4 regions of the Marinomonas sp. FW-1 genome follow, and region 2 is predicted to be linked to each of the others. Evidence: predicted binding sites of a transcription regulator. Region 2 holds the regulator's gene; each other region holds the start of a gene.
The links. Region 2 encodes sigma-54, which starts transcription at its own class of promoters, with help from an activator protein. Its sites were predicted from a motif close to TGGCACNNNNNTTGCTNT; they were not measured.
Positions count from the first base shown of each region.

Region 1: the regulator sigma-54 is predicted to act here: its motif matches at 2,286-2,303, upstream of C1X04_RS01580 (NCS1 family nucleobase:cation symporter-1).
Region 3: the regulator sigma-54 is predicted to act here: its motif matches at 3,459-3,476, upstream of C1X04_RS06710 (CmpA/NrtA family ABC transporter substrate-binding protein).
Region 4: the regulator sigma-54 is predicted to act here: its motif matches at 3,408-3,425, upstream of glnA (glutamate--ammonia ligase).

Region 1 covers NZ_CP025987.1:340,884-345,731, forward strand. The annotation lists gene puuE (allantoinase PuuE) at 1-627, opposite strand, end outside; gene C1X04_RS01570 (aspartate/glutamate racemase family protein) at 666-1,397, opposite strand; gene C1X04_RS01575 (GntR family transcriptional regulator) at 1,405-2,070, opposite strand; gene C1X04_RS01580 (NCS1 family nucleobase:cation symporter-1) at 2,337-3,773, shown strand; gene eat (ethanolamine permease) at 3,863-4,848, opposite strand, start outside.
Region 2 covers NZ_CP025987.1:2,219,871-2,224,718, forward strand. The annotation lists gene lptC (LPS export ABC transporter periplasmic protein LptC) at 1-398, shown strand, start outside; gene lptA (lipopolysaccharide transport periplasmic protein LptA) at 382-888, shown strand; gene lptB (LPS export ABC transporter ATP-binding protein) at 892-1,617, shown strand; gene C1X04_RS10430 (RNA polymerase factor sigma-54) at 1,693-3,162, shown strand; gene ptsN (PTS IIA-like nitrogen regulatory protein PtsN) at 3,180-3,629, shown strand; gene C1X04_RS10440 (HPr family phosphocarrier protein) at 3,639-3,908, shown strand; gene mgtE (magnesium transporter) at 3,917-4,848, shown strand, end outside.
Region 3 covers NZ_CP025987.1:1,430,801-1,435,648, reverse strand. The annotation lists gene C1X04_RS06720 (ABC transporter ATP-binding protein) at 1-818, opposite strand, end outside; gene C1X04_RS06715 (ABC transporter permease) at 871-1,842, opposite strand; gene C1X04_RS06710 (CmpA/NrtA family ABC transporter substrate-binding protein) at 1,868-3,256, opposite strand; gene C1X04_RS06705 (CmpA/NrtA family ABC transporter substrate-binding protein) at 3,614-4,813, opposite strand; gene C1X04_RS06700 (ANTAR domain-containing response regulator) at 4,810-4,848, opposite strand, start outside.
Region 4 covers NZ_CP025987.1:3,464,489-3,469,336, forward strand. The annotation lists gene typA (translational GTPase TypA) at 1-1,475, opposite strand, end outside; gene thiI (tRNA uracil 4-sulfurtransferase ThiI) at 1,725-3,176, opposite strand; gene glnA (glutamate--ammonia ligase) at 3,532-4,848, shown strand, end outside.

The DNA.
Region 1 (4,848 bases), 1.9 Mb from region 2:
GTGCGGTTTGCTACCACCATCAGGTGTGTCGACTTTCACCCAATAAGGTAAGTCATCGCCATAGTTGTCTGAGTCGTATTTGAGTTGTGCTTGTTCTGCAACCAATGTGCGAGTGTTTGGTGAGTCGCGTCCTGTGTACCAGCCAATGGGTTTAACGCCGGTGACTTCTTCGATCAACGCCAGAGCTTGTTGCATGTGCTCGCGTTCTTGTTCGATAGGCATGTCTTGGTAGTGAATCCATTTTAATCCATGGCAAACGATTTCGTGATTACCTTCGACAAAGGCTTTTGCCACTTCTGGGTTACGTTGTAATGCGGTGGCAATGGCGAAAACCGTCAGTGGTAATCCACGCTTTTCGAACTCATTTAGAATGCGCCAAACACCAGTGCGAGAACCATATTCGTAAAGGGATTCCATGCTCATGTGGCGGTCTTTGAAAGGCTGTGCACCGAATATTTCTGATAGAAAGGTTTCGGCGTGTTCATCGCCATGCAAAACGCAGTTTTCACCGCCTTCTTCAAAGTTTAAAACAAACTGTAGAGCAACTCGGGCATTGTTTGGCCATTTTACGTTTGGCAGCCCTTGGCGGCCATAACCCGCGTAGTCGCGTTCTAAATAGTGTTTCATGGTCTGGTTCCATTATTGGTTATGTAATTTGGCAGCGGTTATAGACTCCAGTGAGCATATCGCCCAGTAAAGGCTTTGCTAACTCGCTGTCCGTATTGACCTTTTTTAGAGGTTTGTAAACCTAATTGATGCAATGATTCTGCCAGTTTTACGGCGGCGGCAACGCCATCAATGATTGGGACGGGCAGTTCAGCAGACAGTTTTTCAACCAAGTTCGACATGCCAGCGCAACCTAATACAATTGCTTCTGCACCGTCTTGCTCTATGGCCGCAAGGCATTCCGTTTTTAGTAGTAAGTAAGCCGCTGGGTCGATATTTTCTAGCGCCAAAACAGGAATGTCGGTGGCTCTTACGCCACTGCAATGATGCTTATGACCATATTTTTGTAGTAAATGCTCGCTCGCTGGCAAGGTTCTAGATAGCGTGGTGACAACGCCAAATCGATGAGAAATCAAACTGGCCATTTGGAAGCCTGCTTCAGCAATGCCAATAACAGGGGCATCGGCCAGTTCTCTTGCTGCGTCTAATGCTGGATCACCAAAGCAGGCGATAATGTGAGCATCGACATCTTGTTGCTTGCCTTGTTCGATAAGATCAAGAAGCGCCGCGCTGGCGATGACTTCATCAAAAGCGCATTCGATGCTTTTAGGGCCATGTTCGGGAGTGCAGGCGATAATTTGCGTGCTATCTAGCGCAACGGATTTGGCGCTCAGCGCCATCGCGTGAGTCATGTCGGCACTGGTGTTTGGGTTTATGAGCTGAATTCGCATGGTGCTCCTAGCGGCCAAAAAGTTTTTGAAAATCAATGTTTTCTTCAGGTTTGGTTTCGAGAATAAGTGAAGATTTTATGTGTTTAAGGTGATGGCTCATCCAGTTTTGTGCCTTGTCTGAGTGTCCTTGATCAAGAATGTCGAGCAACTGAGAGTGGTCGCCACAATCACAGCCGACACTGCCACGGGTGCCGTAAGCCGCTAAAATTAAGGAAGACCGATAACAAAGCTGTTCAACAAAATGTGCTAGTACTTTATTGCCAGATAATGTCGCTAGTTCATAGTGAAAGCGAGCCGTTAACTGAATGGCATCGGCGAGTTGATTATTTTCTTCGGCGCGCTTTTCTTCTATTGCCATAGCGCGAAAGCGTTCAGATTGCGCTGTATCCCAGTGTGTTAGTAAAGCTGGAATGAGTTGTGGCTCGATCAAAATACGGCTGTCTAGCACTTCTATCGCTTCGGTTTTGCTTGGGCGGTTTACTTGCGCACCTTTGTTTTTCTCAATCACCACAAAATGTTCTAAAGCGAGTCGCTGCAATACCTTGCGGATACCTGTTCTGCTTACGCCAAAGGCCTCTGATAAACGGTCTTCTGGTAAGCGCGCCCCAGGCGGTAATTGGTGCTCGACAATCGCTTTTAATATTTGTCGGTAGATGTTCTCGTCATTGGACATGATGGTCTCTATTAATCGTATACAATTTTTTTTCAGTAAATGTGCTGGTTAAATAATATAGCACGACAATTCGTTGGGGACATCTCAAATAAAAACACAAGTATGTTGCACAATAATGGTGTGATTGTTTTGTTTTTGACTCGCATTAGTGCGTTTTTATGGCGATTTTAGCCCTATGAGGCGTGATTTTTCTTAGATTCTTTTGTTTCTATTTTTGGCACATAAATTGTATTTGTTATTGTATACAATTAAAAAGGAACGAGACCATGAAGCAAGAATTTGAGCAAAGCCCTAGATTAGCGAATAGCGATCTATTGCCGGAGAAAGATCAAAAGTGGGGATGGTATAGCATTTTCGCTTTTTGGATGTCTGATGTGCACAGTGTGGGTGGTTATGTGTTTGCTGCCAGTTTGTTTGCCTTAGGGTTGAATGGTATTCAGGTATTTATCAGTTTGCTATTGGGCATTTCAATCGTATTGGTGTTTGCCAATTTGATGGGCAAACCAGGACAAAAAGCCGGTATCCCTTTTCCTGTCGTAGCGCGTATGTCTTTTGGTGTGTTCGGGGCTAATATCCCAGCCATCATTCGTGGCTTAATTGCCGTGGTTTGGTACGGTATTCAAACCTTTCTGGCATCCAGTTCCTTTATTATCTTACTGCTTTATTTCTTCCCTGAGATGGCATCGCTTGCCGATGAATCTTTTATTGGGCTTTCGTATCTAGGCTGGATTGGCTTTACTGCTATGTGGCTTGTTCAAGGTGTTGTGTTCATGTTTGGTATGGACATGATCCGTAAAGTGATCGATTGGTCTGGCCCTGCTATTTATATTGCTATGTTTGCTTTGTGTATTTACATGATTAATTTAGCTGGCTGGGAAAACATCAGTTTCAACCTAAGTTCATCTAACTTAACGGGTCTGGATGCTTATGCTCAGATGTTCATTGCGATTGCTTTGGTGGCGGCGTATTTTGCAGGGCCAACGTTGAACTTCAGTGACTTCTCCCGTTATTGCGGCAGCTATAAAAAATTGAAACTAGGCAACCTATTGGGTTTGCCAGTTAACTTTGTATTGTTCTCTTTGTTCAGTGTGGTGATTGTTTCGGCTTCGATTCCTGTATTCGGTCAGATGATTACCGACCCTGTGGAAACCGTGAAACGTCTTGATTCTGGTTTTATCACGGTACTGGGTGCATTGACATTTATCTTTGCGACAGTGGGTATTAATATTGTGGCGAACTTTGTCGCGCCAGCGTTTGATTTTTCCAACGTATCGCCACAGAAAATTAGCTTTAAAGCGGGTGGTTTTATTGCCGCATTTGGTTCGGTATTGCTAACGCCTTGGAATCTGTTCAATAACCCAGAAGTGATCCATTACACAGTGGATGTATTGGGCGCGATGATCGGGCCTTTGTATGGCATTATTATTGTTGATTACTTCTTTATCAAAAAAGGCAACATCGACATAGCAGCCTTGTATACAGAGTCACCAAAAGGGGCTTACTGGTATGAGAACGGGGTGAATAAAAAGAGTGTTTATGCTTTGTTGATTGCGGGTTTTGTTTCTATCTTAGCGACCTTTGTTTTTAGCTCCTTGGCAAATTACGCCATATTCATTGGCGGTATTGTCGCGGCGTTGGTTTATCGTTACATGATGGAGCCTGAGCGTGTTGCTTTGCAAAGTATGAACCTTGCGAAGTCATAATTTACGTTAAGAAAACGTTTAGATAATTAAAAGCCCCCGCATTGAAAAATGCGGGGGCTTTTTGTTGTTACGAGATCTATTAAACCGAATTAAGCTGAGGCGGCAAGATCCGCTTCGGCCTCTGCCAGCATGTCGAATTCCTCTTCTGGTGTTTTCGCCACAAGGCGATTTTTGCTATAGAAGAAGTAGTACGCTGCGCCAATCACGAACAAGATAAGAGTGTAGTTAAAGGCACGTGGATCGTAAGCGTAAACCCCAGTTAGAGCCAATAGAGACAATATGAAAGCAACGGACGATGTGAAGATACCGCCAGGTGTTTTGTATGGGCGTTCCATATTTGGTTGCTTGATGCGCAATAAGATATGGCTTAACGCCATCAAGGCATAAGACACAGTCGCGCCAACCACGGCCATGGCTAACATTAAATCGCCTTCGCCAGTCAAAGAGGCAAGAAAGCCCAAAATGCCAGGGACAATCAAAGCACGAGAAGGTACTTTGCGTTTATCGGTAACAGACAAGCTTTTAGGAAGGTAACCCGCACGAGATAAGGCGAATACCAAACGGCTGTAACCGTAGATGATGGAGAAGAAAGAGGCGATTAAGCCAGCAAGCCCCAAGACGTTAACCACGGTTGCCAGAGTGCCGTGACCTGCAAAGTTCAAGGCATCCACCAAAGGTACTGCGCTTTTGCTCATGGCGTCTGCACCCGCGGCGCCCGCCAATAAGAACACCACTAAAAGAGCCGTGAAAAGTAAGAAAATCATCGCGCCGATAATGCCCTTAGGCACATCTTTCGCTGGGTCTTTTGCTTCTTCCGCTGCAAGAGGAACACCTTCAACAGCCAAGAACAACCACATGCCAAATGGCAATGCCGCCCAAACGCCATACCAACCCATTGGCATAAATTCAGACGCTCCAGCCGCATCGGTTACGGCCACATCGAATAAACGGCTGGTATCAAAATCACCAATCAAGGCAACCGCGGTGGCTAAGATGGCGATAACCGCCAAGCCACTGATGACCATCATAACTTTTAGTGCTTCACCAACCCCAGCCAAGTGGATGGCAATAAAGA
Region 2 (4,848 bases):
AAAATGGAGGGCTAATCGAAACACTGAACGCCAAACAAACCTCTCACTATGACCTTAAAGAGAAAACCTTGCTCGAACAGCCTAGTGTTGCCCGATATTCAGAATCGGGACAATGGCATGGAAAAGCAGATAAAGGGGTTATTGAAGACGGAAGTAATGATATTCTATTAACAGACAACGTAAGAGCAACGAAAAAATATCAGCAGTCTGAAGACATCCAGCTTAGCTCGGACAACATGCACTACGTAGACAAAGACAAATCATTGACCAGCTACGGAGCTGCTACCTTGATATCAACCCAAGGAAAAACCTCCGCGAATAAGATTACAACCTTTATAAACTCAGAAGAAGTCGTGATGACAGGATCTGTACGAGGAAACTATGAAACAACTCATTAACGCCAGCATGTTGCTCACTTCTGCCCTTATTGGACAATACACTTACGCTTTACCAGATGACCTTAACAAGCCATTAGAAATTCAAGCTGATGAAGCCTCTTTCGACCAGAATTCAGGCGAAGCCATCTATAAAGGCAACGTCTTTGTAAAACAAGGCTCCATAGAAATCCAAGCACAGTATTTAAAAGTCACAACAGACCCAAGCACCCGCAGATTTAACAGCCTAGAAGCCACAGGGTCGCCAGCAAAATTCAGTCAACAAATAGATTGGAATGGCAACATAGTTATCAGTAGAGGGAATGAAATCCACTACCAAACCGACGAATCCAAACTTGAAATCACTGGAGATGGATACCTAAGCCGTATGCAGAATTCTATCTCCGCTGATTACATTCTCTACATGATCCAAGATGGCACCTTTAGCGCAGAGAAAAAAGATTCTGGTCGCGTCAATATGACCTTACAGCCACAAACTACTGAGGCAAAATAATAGATGGCCTTACTAGAAGCAAAACACCTTGCAAAAAGCTATAAAAAACGCAAAGTAGTAAAAGACGTCTCAATTTCCGTTGAATCAGGCCAAGCCGTTGGTTTATTAGGACCAAACGGAGCAGGAAAAACCACCTGTTTCTATATGATAGTTGGTATGGTCGCCAATGACGCTGGCGGCATATTTATTGACGGCATAGACATCACCCATGACGCCATGCACACTCGCGCCCAAAAAGGTGTTGGCTATCTTCCTCAAGAGGCATCTATTTTTAGAAAAATGTCTGTAGAAGACAATATTTTAGCGATTTTAGAAACACGCAAAAATCTCACTAAAGCACAACAACATGAAAGATTAGAAGAGCTCTTAGAAGAGTTCCATATCACCCATATCCGCACCAACTTAGGAATGGCATTATCAGGAGGTGAAAGGCGCCGGGTAGAAATAGCAAGAGCGGTTGCAATGAACCCAAAATTCATTCTGCTTGATGAGCCATTTGCTGGAGTAGACCCAATCTCCGTTGGTGACATAAAACAAATAATTAAACACCTCCAAGAAAGTGGAATCGGTGTCCTAATTACCGATCATAACGTCAGAGAAACCCTCGACATCTGCGATAAAGCTTACATTGTTGGTAATGGTTATATCATCGCATCAGGCGATGCCAGTACAGTCATCAACAATGAACAAGTAAAAAAGGTCTATTTAGGCGACGACTTCCGCCTATAACCCCTTATCATTGCTGTAGAAAGGGAGTAGTATGCACAACTCGTTCCAATTCACTCAAACAAAAAGAGTTGCTCCATGAAGCAGTCTTTACAATTAAAGCTAGGTCAACAGCTAACCATGACCCCACAACTGCAGCAAGCTATACGCTTACTGCAGCTTTCTACGTTGGATTTGAAGCAAGAGATTCATGAGTTCCTAGAGTCGAACCCACTGCTTGAGCTTGATGATGACGAGCAAACTCATAATGAGTTACCTGCTAGCATAGAGTCAAAAAGCGCAACAGAAACACCTCTAGATAACGGTGAAGAAGCACGCCTAGAGTCCGAATGGACAGAAAGCATCCCAGAAGAGCTATCCATAGACAGCAATTGGGATGATACTTACCAAAGTTCAGCTGCGGTCAGTGACAACCTTAGCTTTGAAGGCGATAGCGATTTTGAAAGCCGTAACGCACCTGCTGAAAGCATTCAAGACCATCTTATCTGGCAACTAAACCTTACTCACATGTCTGATAGAGACCTTGAGATTGCCTATGCCATCATTGAATGTGTCCAGCCTGATGGATACTTAAGCATTACACCTGACGACATCTGCGAATCACTAAGCATTGAACTTGAAGACCTAGAAATGGAAGAAGTCATTGCGGTTCAACATAGACTGCAGCGCTTCGACCCAGTCGGCGTCTGCTCTATTGATTTACGTGATTGTCTGTTGGTGCAATTAGAAGCTTTCCAGACTCACCCTCTATACAAAAGCACCTATAACCTTATTGACCATTATTTACCCTTATTGGGCAATAGAGATTTTGCGCAACTAAGCCGCAAAACAAAATTAAAAGATGAAGCGCTAAAAGAAGTCATTAGCTTAATTCAACAACTAAACCCGCGCCCAGGCTCGGTTATTGATGCCGATGATACCGATTACGTTATTCCTGACGTGTCAGTCAAAAAACGTAATGACGTTTGGCAAGTTGAATTAAACAACGACGCTCTTCCACCAATAAAAATCAATGAAACCTATTCCGCCATGGCCAGCACCGCTGCCACAGCCGAAGATGCTTCTTACATCAAAAACTCACTACAAGAAGCTAAATGGTTCATGAAAAGTTTACAAAGCAGAAATGAGACGCTACTAAAAGTAGCCAGCTGCATTGTCAGCAGACAGATCGATTTTTTTGAGCTTGGTGAAGAAGCCATGAAACCAATGGTGCTTCATGACGTAGCTGAAGAAGTAGGCATGCATGAGTCAACCATATCTAGGGTAACCACTCAAAAATACATGCACACACCAAAAGGGATATTTGAATTAAAATATTTCTTTTCGAGCCATGTTAATACAGCCTCTGGTGGTGAGTGCTCTTCGACAGCAATTAGGGCCATGATCAAAAAACTTGTTGCTGACGAACCTGCTAAAAAACCTTTAAGTGATAATAAGTTAGCTGCCATTTTGGCAGATCAAGGCATACAAGTTGCTCGACGGACTGTAGCCAAATACCGTGAGGCGATGAACATCCCTCCTTCCAATGAACGCAAACGACTGATCTAAACGGAAAGCATTTTATCATGTCCTTGAAATCATTATTAAAAGCAGACCTCGTTCTCGCAAAACAAGATATCATTAGCAAGAAACGCGTATTAGAAAACCTCGCGGAAGTAGCGTCAAACCGACTTCACTGTGATAACGAAGCCGTCTATGATGCACTGCTAGGTCGAGAAAAACTTGGAAGTACTGGTATAGGCAATGGAATAGCCATTCCGCATTGTCGACTAGAGTCCGCAAATCACACCGCTGTAGTGGTAATGTCACTACAGACGCCTATCGATTTTGACTCTATAGACAAACAAGCTGTCGATCTTATATTTGCGTTAATTGTTCCGCCACATGAATGTGACCAACATCTATCAACACTGGCTCAAATTGCAGAATTAGCACAGTCTCCAGAATCATTGGACAAGCTGCGTACTGCTCAAAGCAACGAAGAGCTATTCAGTATTTTCAACTCATTAATATAGGTATAAAGCATGCTGGAAGAGTCTATTGTTATTATAAACAAACTTGGCTTGCATGCCCGTGCAGCAGGCAAACTCATAGAAACAACCACACGCTTTTCTTGTGATATCACCATCGAAAAAGATGGGCGTAATGTGGATGGAAAAAGCATCATGGCAATGATGATGCTTGCTGCAGGAAAAGGCACCGAAATCAAAATCAAAGCGAATGGTGAAGATGAGCAAGAAGCCATTAACGCGATCGTTGAATTAATCAACAATCGTTTCGGTGAAGATGAGTAAAGAGCATCATGTCGGAGCAAAACACCCTTAATCATTTGCAAACGGTAACCGAGTCCCTTGAGACCGGTGCCACAATGCAAATTCGCTACCTACTTAATGGTGCCCTACCTGCACAAGATGTTGCTCGACTATTAGAATCGTCTCCGCCAAAAGAGCGTAAGCTTTTATGGGAACTCATCGAAGACAAAAACGAAGGCGAAGTATTACAGTATCTGACTGAAGATATTGGCGTTCAATTCATGAAAAACATGAATACAGAACGCCTTATCGCCGTCTCAGAACACTTTGAAAGTGATGACTTAGCCGACTTATTACAGCACCTGCCAGAAAAGATCGTGAAAGAAGTGCTTGCGTCGATGACGGCGCAAGACAGAAAAAGAGTTGAAGACCTATTAAGCTACTCAGAAGACTCTGCTGGCGGCTTAATGAATACGGATACGATAACAATTCGTCCAAATATCAATGTGGACATTGTTTTTCGCTATCTTCGCAGGCACGCAAAGATTCCAGACATGACTGACAGTTTATTAGTCGTCAGTCGCTCAGATAAACTTCTCGGTGTACTCCCCCTTACTAAATTGCTGGTTTCCAACCCTAATGCCACCGTGCGTGACATTATGGAAACCGAGTTTACTGTGATCAATGCAGAGACACCTGCAAGTGAAGTTGCGCAGTTATTTGAAAAAATGGACCTTGTCTCCGCTCCCGTTATTGATGGTGAAAACAGAAAATTACTAGGTCGTATCACTATCGATGACGTTGTCGATGTTATTCGTGACGAAGCTGAACACTCCATGCTAAGCATGGCAGGTCTCGATGACGACGAAGACACCTTCTCCCCTATTATGAAAACCACCAAACGACGTGCGGTTTGGCTTGGCATAAACCTTATTACAGCCTTTATCGCCTCTTATGTGATTGGACTATTTCAAAACACACT
Region 3 (4,848 bases), 790 kb from region 2:
ACCGTTTTACTCTTAGTCGTTGCTTGGATAGGCTCTACTTTGCGTTGTTTTTCATACAAGAAGGTCAACACTTGAGTTCGATAATCTACGTATCTTGGGTCATTCGCTAAAGCCAGACGTTCACGCGGGCGCTCAAGGTCAACATGGAGAATTTCTCCAACAGTGGCAGCTGGGCCATTCGTCATCATGACTATACGGTCCGATAGCAGCACGGCTTCATCCACGTCGTGAGTAATCATAATCACAGTGTTGTTTAAGTCTTTTTGAATCTCCATCAACGAATCTTGAAGGTGTGCCCGAGTCAAGGCATCCAATGCTCCAAAAGGCTCATCCATCAGTAAAACACTAGGCTCCATCGCTAACGCTCTAGCAATACCAACACGCTGCTTCATACCGCCAGAGATTTCATCTGGACGCTTATCAGCGGCATGGGTCATGTGCACCAACTCTAAGTTATGCATGATCCAGTCATGCATTTCTTTCTTCGATTTGGTTTTGCGAAAAACCTGTTTCACTGCCAATTCGACATTCTGGTAAGAAGTTAGCCAAGGCAGTAAAGAATGGTTTTGAAAAACCACCGCACGCTCCGGTCCTGGCCCCTTAACTTCACGACCATCCAATAAAATGCCGCCTTCCGTTGCGTCATACAAACCAGCCACGATATTAAGGACGGTAGACTTACCGCAACCCGAATGACCAATAAGCGATACAAACTCGCCTTTCTGTATTTTTAGGCTGACATTATCAAGCGCTTTAAAAGGCCCTTTTGGTGTAGGAAACTCAATAGAAATATGGCTTATATCTAAATGTGTTGTCATAGCATTCTCCGTTAGCGCACTCTAAATTAATGTATTTTCGACAAATCGCTTCTTATCGAAGCACCTGCGTCTTATCCCAAGAAGCGAAGCGCTGGAATGCCAACATCACTCGATCCAACAAATACCCAATAAAACCAATCATCAGAACAGCCACCATAATTCGGCCCAACGAGTTCGAACTGCCATTTTGAAACTCATCCCAAACAAACTTCCCTAGCCCTGGGTTTTGCGCCAACATTTCCGCCGCAATCAACACCATCCATGCAATACCTAATGACAGACGTAAACCTGTGAACATCAAAGGAATCGCGGACGGAATGACGATCTTCATCACATGTGTCACCCACCCAAGGCGCAATACTTTGGATACGTTAAGCAAGTCTTTTTCGACCGCTGCGACCCCCACCGCCGTATTTATCAAAGTTGGCCACATGCAGCACAAGGTGACCGTGAACATGGACGTTAAGAATGATTTGGAAAACATAGGATCATCAGATACATAACTCGCACTCACGACCATAGTGACCAAAGGCAACCATGCCAGCGGAGAAACCGGCTTAAATACCTGAATCACCGGATTCAGGGCACTGTAAACAGAACGATTCAAACCAATCAAAATCCCTACAGGAATAGCAATAAGGCTGGCCAGACCAAACCCAGCTAGAACGGTGTACAAGCTGGTAAATATCTGGTCAAAAAAGGTCGGCTTACCAGTGTAATCCCGGATAATGCCAGCATAGCTTGGGTCTTTAGCTTGACGTTCCGCAATACGCTCTTCTTGGCGGACGTAAAACTTTTCGGCCTTCACTCGTTCATTCTGGTGTTCTGCCACCAAACTATTCCACTGTTCATACACCACAACAGGGCCAGGAAATTCTCCCAGAGAGGTATGAACTCGACTTGCTCCTGCTTGCCACAACAAGATGAAAACTATAATTCCAAAGACTGGCAGTAGAACGCCCTTCAAAGAAAATGCGCTGATCTTATCCTTTAAAGAAGCCATGGTTATGTTTGATATCATCATCTTTATCTCACTTATCGTGTTTGGTTTAGACCTGATCATCGCCTTTTAGACCAATCTTAAATCGCTTCAGATAATCATTAGGGTGTTTACCGTCATACATGACACCATCAATAAAGTCGCTTTGAGGTGGTTTAAAACCATCTTCCTTATCAAAATCAGGAAACTCGTCTGCCGACATGACACCCTCCTCTATTAAGGATTGTGCCGCTTGCGCATAAATATCAGGACGGTAGACATCTTTAGCGATCTTCATGAACCATTCGTCAGACTTAGGTTCGGAAATTTGCCCCCAACGACGCATTTGCGTTAGGTACCAAATCGCATCGCTGTAATAGGGATAAGTTGCGTGATGACGGAAGAAGACGTTGAAATCTGGAATGTCACGTTTATCGCCTTTTTCATACTCAAAAGTACCGGTCATACTGTTGGCGATCACATCGTAATCAGCGCCCACATATTGGCTACGCGAGAGGATTTTTACCGCCTCAGGGCGATTAGCATTGTTGTTTTCATCTAGCCATTTCGCAGCACGAATCATGGCTTTGACAACACGAATGTGCGTGTTGGGGTATTGATCCGCCCAGTCGCTGCTCACACCAAAGACTTTCTCTGGGTTATTTTTCCAGATTTCATAATCGGTAATGACTGGCACACCAATCCCTTTAAACACAGCTTGTTGGTTCCAAGGTTCACCAACGCAGTAACCTGAAATCGTTCCCGCTTCCATGGTGGCTGGCATTTGCGGTGGCGGTGTAACAGACAGCAAAGCATCGGCATTAATCTGACCACTGGTGTCGCCTCGCGCTGGGGCGTAATAACCTGGATGAATGCCACCAGCAGCAAGCCAATAACGCAGCTCGTAATTATGAGTGGAGACGGGAAACACCATGCCCATTTTGAATGGTTTGCCTTGGGCTTTATAGCCATCTATTACAGGCTTTAAAGCACTGGCACTGATTGGATGAACAGGCTTGCCATCTGGACCATTTGGAATGTTTTTCTTCATTTCATCCCAAACATCGTTGGAAACCGTAATACCATTACCATTCAAATCCATACTAAAAGCGGTCACTATGTGCGCTTTCGTACCGTACCCAATAGTTGCACCCAGTGGCTGACCCGCTAGCATATGAGCGCCATCTAACTGCCCATCAATCACTCGGTCGAGCAGAACTTTCCAATTTGCTTGAGCTTCCAAAGTGACATACAGCCCTTCATCTTCGAAATAGCCTTTCTCATACGCAATCGCCAATGGCGCCATATCGGTTAGTTTGATAAAACCAAATTTAAGCTCTTCCTTTTCCGCATAACCAACCTCCGCTTGGGCAACACCAGATAACAGAACGGACCCCATTAATATGGAAAAACCCATTTTAGGAAGGGGATCTAAGGCTTTCAAAAATCTTAGGTTCATTGTCATACTCCGCAACTAAATACATTTCAAAAAGTAGAAAAACAAAAAAAGGCGCATGCACAACACAAATAGAATGTGTTTGCAGGCGCCTTTGCCATTCAAAGAAAATCCGACTTTGGAGATTCAGTAATGTGGGTGACAATTAACGACCGTTGCCAATTTCACCATTTTTTTTCAAAAAATTTTTCTCTATGTATTTTACAAAGCACGCAGTGTGCCAATTAAAATAAACAACTGTTTTATATGGTTTTTTGTATTTTTTCCGCTCAATTTTGAAATGCAGACCGATAAGAACATCTTTATTCTTGCCCAATAATCATGCACAGCGCACTAAAACATCACATCATCCGATGCGCATTACGCCAATCTTTCAAACCCCTTTAAAATCCCTTCAGGGTGCAAACGAATTTCCCCATCCGCCACCAAAGATAACCAAGTTGCTTCGTCTGCCTCTGGTAGCTGCCACTCTATGGCATTTTTGTCTTCAACTAAGCCCAGTGCTTTGTAGTAAAGATCTTTACGATAAATTTGCTCGGCTAACTGGTTTAGCTTGGACACACCACCTAACTGTTGCCAGCGATGCATCTGAGCCATGACCCATAATGCATAACTCGGCAGTGGCTTATTAATATCACTACCGGAAAAACGCTGAAACGCTTCCATTGGCCAATCAAACTGTCCCTTTGGTTTAATAGAACCAAAGCCATACACCAACTGCTGCATAGTGCAATTTAAATAATCTGGATGGCTCAAAATACTAAGAAGCTCAGCTTGGTTTTCTGCGACATCTACCCAAGCGCAGGCTTTATCTAACGCCCGAATAATCGCAAGATGTTGTGCTTGATTTTGCTCGGCCCAAAGGGCGTTCACTCCAAATACTTTCTCCGGAGTGCTTCCCCAAATTTCATATCCTGTGACCAGCATATGACCAACACCTTGCTCAACCGCCAAGCTATTCCATGGCTCACCCACACAATAGCCATCTATATCGCCACGTCTTAAGTTATCGACCATTTTTACCGGAGGAATAACCACTATTTGGACATCTTTATCCGGATTAATACCAGCTCGACTCAGCCAATCCCGTAACTGATAATTATGAGAGGAATAAGGGTACACCATCGCAAAACGCAACGGCGCGACTTTGTCACCTCGATGATCAATGAGCCTTTTTAAAGCGACGCCCGTTCGGATGTCCAGAGAAGAGTCAGCAAAATGTTGCAGTTGGTCGTACAGAAAATTACCAATCGTTATGCCATTACCGTTGTGGCTTACGGTAAAACTGGTTTGCATTGCTGTTTTGATGCTACCTATCCCTAGGCTGGCAGCGATCGGCATTGATGACAACATGTGCGCACCGTCTAGCAAATTAAACGCTACCTTGTCACGAATACTTGCCCAAGATGCCTCTTTAGAAAGTACAACATTGACGCCCTCATCGACAAAGAAGCCCTTCTCTTGAGCAATAACAAAAGGCGCGCAATCGATAAGTGGGATAAAACCGATACGAATGGGATCCGCTTGCTGAATAAGACTATTTGATTGCACTGTGTTCATTTTGAACCTCCCATCAACTCCATGACAGATATGAT
Region 4 (4,848 bases), 1.2 Mb from region 2:
ATCAATACACCATTCTGGCGGCCACCAACGTCACCTTCTTTTACTGGTCCGTAATGGTCAAATACACTGGTCATGATACCAGAACCAGACGTTAGCGTTAGGAACAAGCCACGGAAACCAATCAAACCACGTGAAGGCGACATGAACTCAAGACGTACACGACCTTTACCATCTGGTTCCATGTTCGTTAACTCAGCTTTACGCAAGCCAAGCTCTTCCATGATCGAACCTTGATGCTGTTCTTCAACGTCAATAACAACGCGTTCAAACGGTTCTTGGATTTTGCCGTCTACTTCTTTCTGAACTACTTCAGGACGAGAAACACCCATCTCGAAGCCTTCACGACGCATGTTTTCGATCAATACAGAAAGGTGCAATTCACCACGACCAGAAACAATAAACTTATCTGGTGCATCGCCTTGAGTAACGCGCAACGCAACGTTGTGGATAAGCTCTTGGTCTAGACGATCTTTGATGTTTCGAGAAGTAACGAATTTACCTTCTTTACCAGCAAACGGAGAATCGTTAACCATGAATGTCATGCTTACTGTCGGCTCATCTACCGTTAGAGGAGGAAGCGCTTCTACACATTCAGGGTTACATAGTGTGTCAGAGATACTTAGGCCATCAATACCATTAATACAAACGATATCACCAGCACCGGCTTTATCCGTATCAACACGAGCTAGACCGTGGTAGCCCTTAACGTTAAGAACTTTACCTTTACGTTCTTTGCCATCAGCAGACTTAACAACAACTTGCTGGTTAGGAGACAAGCTACCGCGGGTAATACGGCCGATACCGATAACACCAACATAAGCATCATAGTCCAATGCAGAAACCTGCATTTGGAACATACCTTCTGGATCAACATCTGGAACAGGCACGCTGTCGACGATCATTTGGTAAAGTGGTGTCATATCTTCTGACATGTCTTCTGGATCTAGGCCAGAAATACCATTGATAGCAGAAGCATAAATAACAGGGAAATCTAACTGGTCTTCTGTCGCACCAAGGCTGTCGAACAAGTCAAAAACCTGATCCATAACCCAATCTGGGCGAGCGCCTGGACGGTCAATTTTGTTGATAACAACGATCGGACGTAGACCACGCTCAAATGCTTTTGAAGTTACGAAACGTGTTTGTGGCATTGGACCATCAACAGCGTCAACCAACAAAAGTACAGAGTCAACCATAGACAATACACGTTCAACCTCACCACCGAAGTCGGCGTGTCCAGGTGTATCAACGATATTAATACGGTAGTCGTTCCACATGATTGACGTGTTTTTCGCCAAAATCGTGATACCACGTTCTTTCTCTTGATCGTTCGAGTCCATGATTCGTTCAGAACCTAGGTCCTTACGATCCAGTGTACCAGATTGGCTTAATAGCTGATCAACCAAGGTAGTTTTACCATGGTCAACGTGGGCAATAATAGCTACGTTACGTAACTTATTGATATCATTAGACATTTATAGTTCTCTGCATTTAGCGTGAGCAAAAAGATATACCGCCGCTTGATACGGGCAGGCATGCTCTTCAAGCGTCTCGGATCTTGGTGCGGGGTAAAATTCGCGCAATTGTACCCTTATATTGATCAATATCCCATTAAAGTGACAAAAAAAGTCCACAAAAATAATTCAATAGAGTAACAATGCACATTCAAATATAAACGATAGCATTCATTTACTACAAAAATGCTACCGCTTATTAGTACTTATTTATGGTAGGTAAACACCTACGTTCTCATGCCCTTTACCTAAAAGGAAAGAAGCATGCATACGACTCATTACGCCTTTACCGCAATACAATAAATGCGTTACATCTTTATCCAAATCAGCCCAATTAGATTCGAGTGCAAAAAATGGAATCACCTTCACTGGACGACCACTGACTTTTAAAGGTCGATTACTCGCTTCATCAGGATGGCGAATATCAATAATGACTTCGTCACCAACCGGCATACGGACAACAGGCACTTCGCCCTGATATTGCTTAGACACATCCTCCATGACATTTTGAATGGACATGATCTGTGCGTTTTCGATGGCACTTTCCAATACTGAAAAGTCAAAATTGGACTCTTGTTTCTCTACACGATGCATTTTAGCACGTGTGGTGGGCTTTACTGAGATAACACCACAAAACTCTGGCATACTCGCCGCAAAAGGTGCGGTACCAATCTCAATGGCCTTATCGATAATTTCTTGTTTATTTGAAGTAATCAGAGGGCGCAGCACAAGCTCTTCTGTTACTTGGTCAATGACTTTTAAATTCACCAATGTTTGGCTAGAAACCTGGGCAACGCTTTCCCCTGTTACCAACGCTTTTGCGCCTACCTCAGGCATTAACTTAGAGGCCGCTCGCAACATCATGCGTTTTAGAATAACGCCCATTTCAGAGTTATCGACTTTGGTAAGAATCTCACCCACAACCGCCTCGAAAGGTACGGTGATGAATTTCACATTCAAAGTTGAGCCGTATTTCTCCCAAAGGAAATTAGAAACTTGCTTTACGCCAATTTCGTGAGCATCACCACCAAGGTTAAAGAAGCAGAAATGTGTTTTCAAGCCTCGACTCATTGTGAGATAAGAGCTCACTGTTGAGTCATACCCGCCAGACATTAGAGACAATACACAGTCTTGCGAACCTAGTGGATAACCTCCAAGCCCTTCTACACGTTGCTCAATCATCCATACTCGATTATCTCGAATATCGATCGGCACCAATACTTCAGGATTTTTTAAGCGTACTGCCAAAGCACCACAACGTGCTTTTAAACAGCCACCGATGTGTCTCTCTGCATCTACCGAGGTAAAGTCATGATGACCCACTCGTTTCACTCGGACAGCAAACACGGCATCTTTAATGACATCACCATAAGATGTGATGGCTTGTTCAACGATGTCATCTAGATCAACTAAAGGGAATTCACGTACAAATTGAAAATGCGCTATACCAGCAATATTAGAAAGCGCTTCTGTAAACTCTTCCCGCAATTCATCTTTATCAGAAAACACTTCGATGAAATCCCAGTTACCTGATACGACAACATCAGCATCGTGCTTTTTAAGAACCAACTTAACATTATGTCGAAGCTGCTTAATAAAAGCTTTTCGAACAGGGCGACTTTTGATGGTGATTTCTGCAAAGAACTTAACAATAAATTTCATAGGGATTGTGGTTTATACCGGATATTTATAAAGGCGCACAGTATAAAGAAAAGCCATTCGATACGAAAACGCTAAATTCGCACCAAAAGAATACAAAACACCAAAAAGCGCACCTTTTAAGTGCAAAAACTGTTTTGCTTACCCTCCTAACGAGCCACAAATAAGTGCAATTTATAATTGGAACGCTCTATCTAATTGTAAAATAAAGACTTATTGGCTCGCACAGATTTCTGGCACAAGTTGTGCTTACTTATGTTTGATAAATAACTCGACAAACGGTGCTTTGTATTATTTTAAATAAAGCGCCTTTTACAACGAAAAACAATTTCGCTTTAACTACGACTGGAGAACAACTATGTCAAACAAGACCCTTGCCTTGATTGCTGAGCACGACGCGAAGTGGGTTGACCTTCGCTTTACCGATTTTAAAGGTAAAGAACAACACGTATCTATTCCAGCTATTACGGTAGATGAAGAGTTTTTTGAAAACGGTCAGATGTTTGATGGATCATCAATCGCTGGTTGGAAAGGCATTAACGAATCTGACATGATCATGATGCCTCAGGACGATACTGCTATTATCGATCCTTTCACAGAAGAAGCGACTGTTATTGTTCGTTGTAACATCATCGAGCCTTCTACAATGCAAGGCTACGACCGTGACCCACGCTCTGTAGCACTTCGCGCTGAAGAATTCCTTAAATCTACTGGCCTTGGCGACACTGCATTCTTCGGTCCAGAGCCAGAGTTCTTCATTTTTGACGATGTTCGCTGGAAAACAGACATGTCTGGTAGCACAGTAGAAATCAACTCTGAAGAAGCCGCTTGGTCTTCTAACAAAAAATTTGAAGGCGGCAACATGGGCCACCGTCCTTTCGTTAAAGGCGGTTATTTCCCAGTACCACCAGTAGACTCTCACCACGACCTTCGTAGCGCTATGTGTGGCGCAATGGAAACAATGGGCTTGGTTGTTGAAGTTCATCACCACGAAGTGGCGACTGCTGGTCAAAACGAAATCGGTGTTAAATTCAACACTCTAGTTAAAAAAGCAGACGAAGTTCAAATCCTTAAGTACTGCGTTCATAACGTAGCTCACGCTTACGGTAAAACAGCGACGTTCATGCCTAAACCAATCGTTGGTGACAACGGTTCTGGTATGCACGTTCACCAATCTTTCTGGAAAGATGGCACTAACCAATTCGCTGGTGACCAATACGCTGGCCTATCTGAAATGGCGCTTTACTACATTGGCGGTATCATTAAGCACGCTAAAGCATTGAACGCGTTCACTAACGCTTCAACTAACTCTTACAAGCGTCTTGTCCCTCACTTCGAAGCACCTGTAATGCTTGCGTACTCTGCACGCAACCGTTCTGCTTCTATCCGTATCCCATACGTTGCAAGCCCTAAAGGCAAACGTATTGAAGCTCGTTTCCCTGATCCAACCGCAAACCCATACCTAGCATTCGCAGCAATGTTGATGGCTGGTATCGACGGTATCAAAAACAAGATTCACCCTGGCGATGCAGCAGATAAAGACTTGTACGACCTTCCAGCTGAAGAAGCTTTGGCTATCCCACAGGTTGCTGGCAGCCTAGAAGAAGCACTTAAGTGCCTAGACGAAGACCGTGCATTCTTGACTCAAGGCGGTGTATTCTCTGACGACATGATC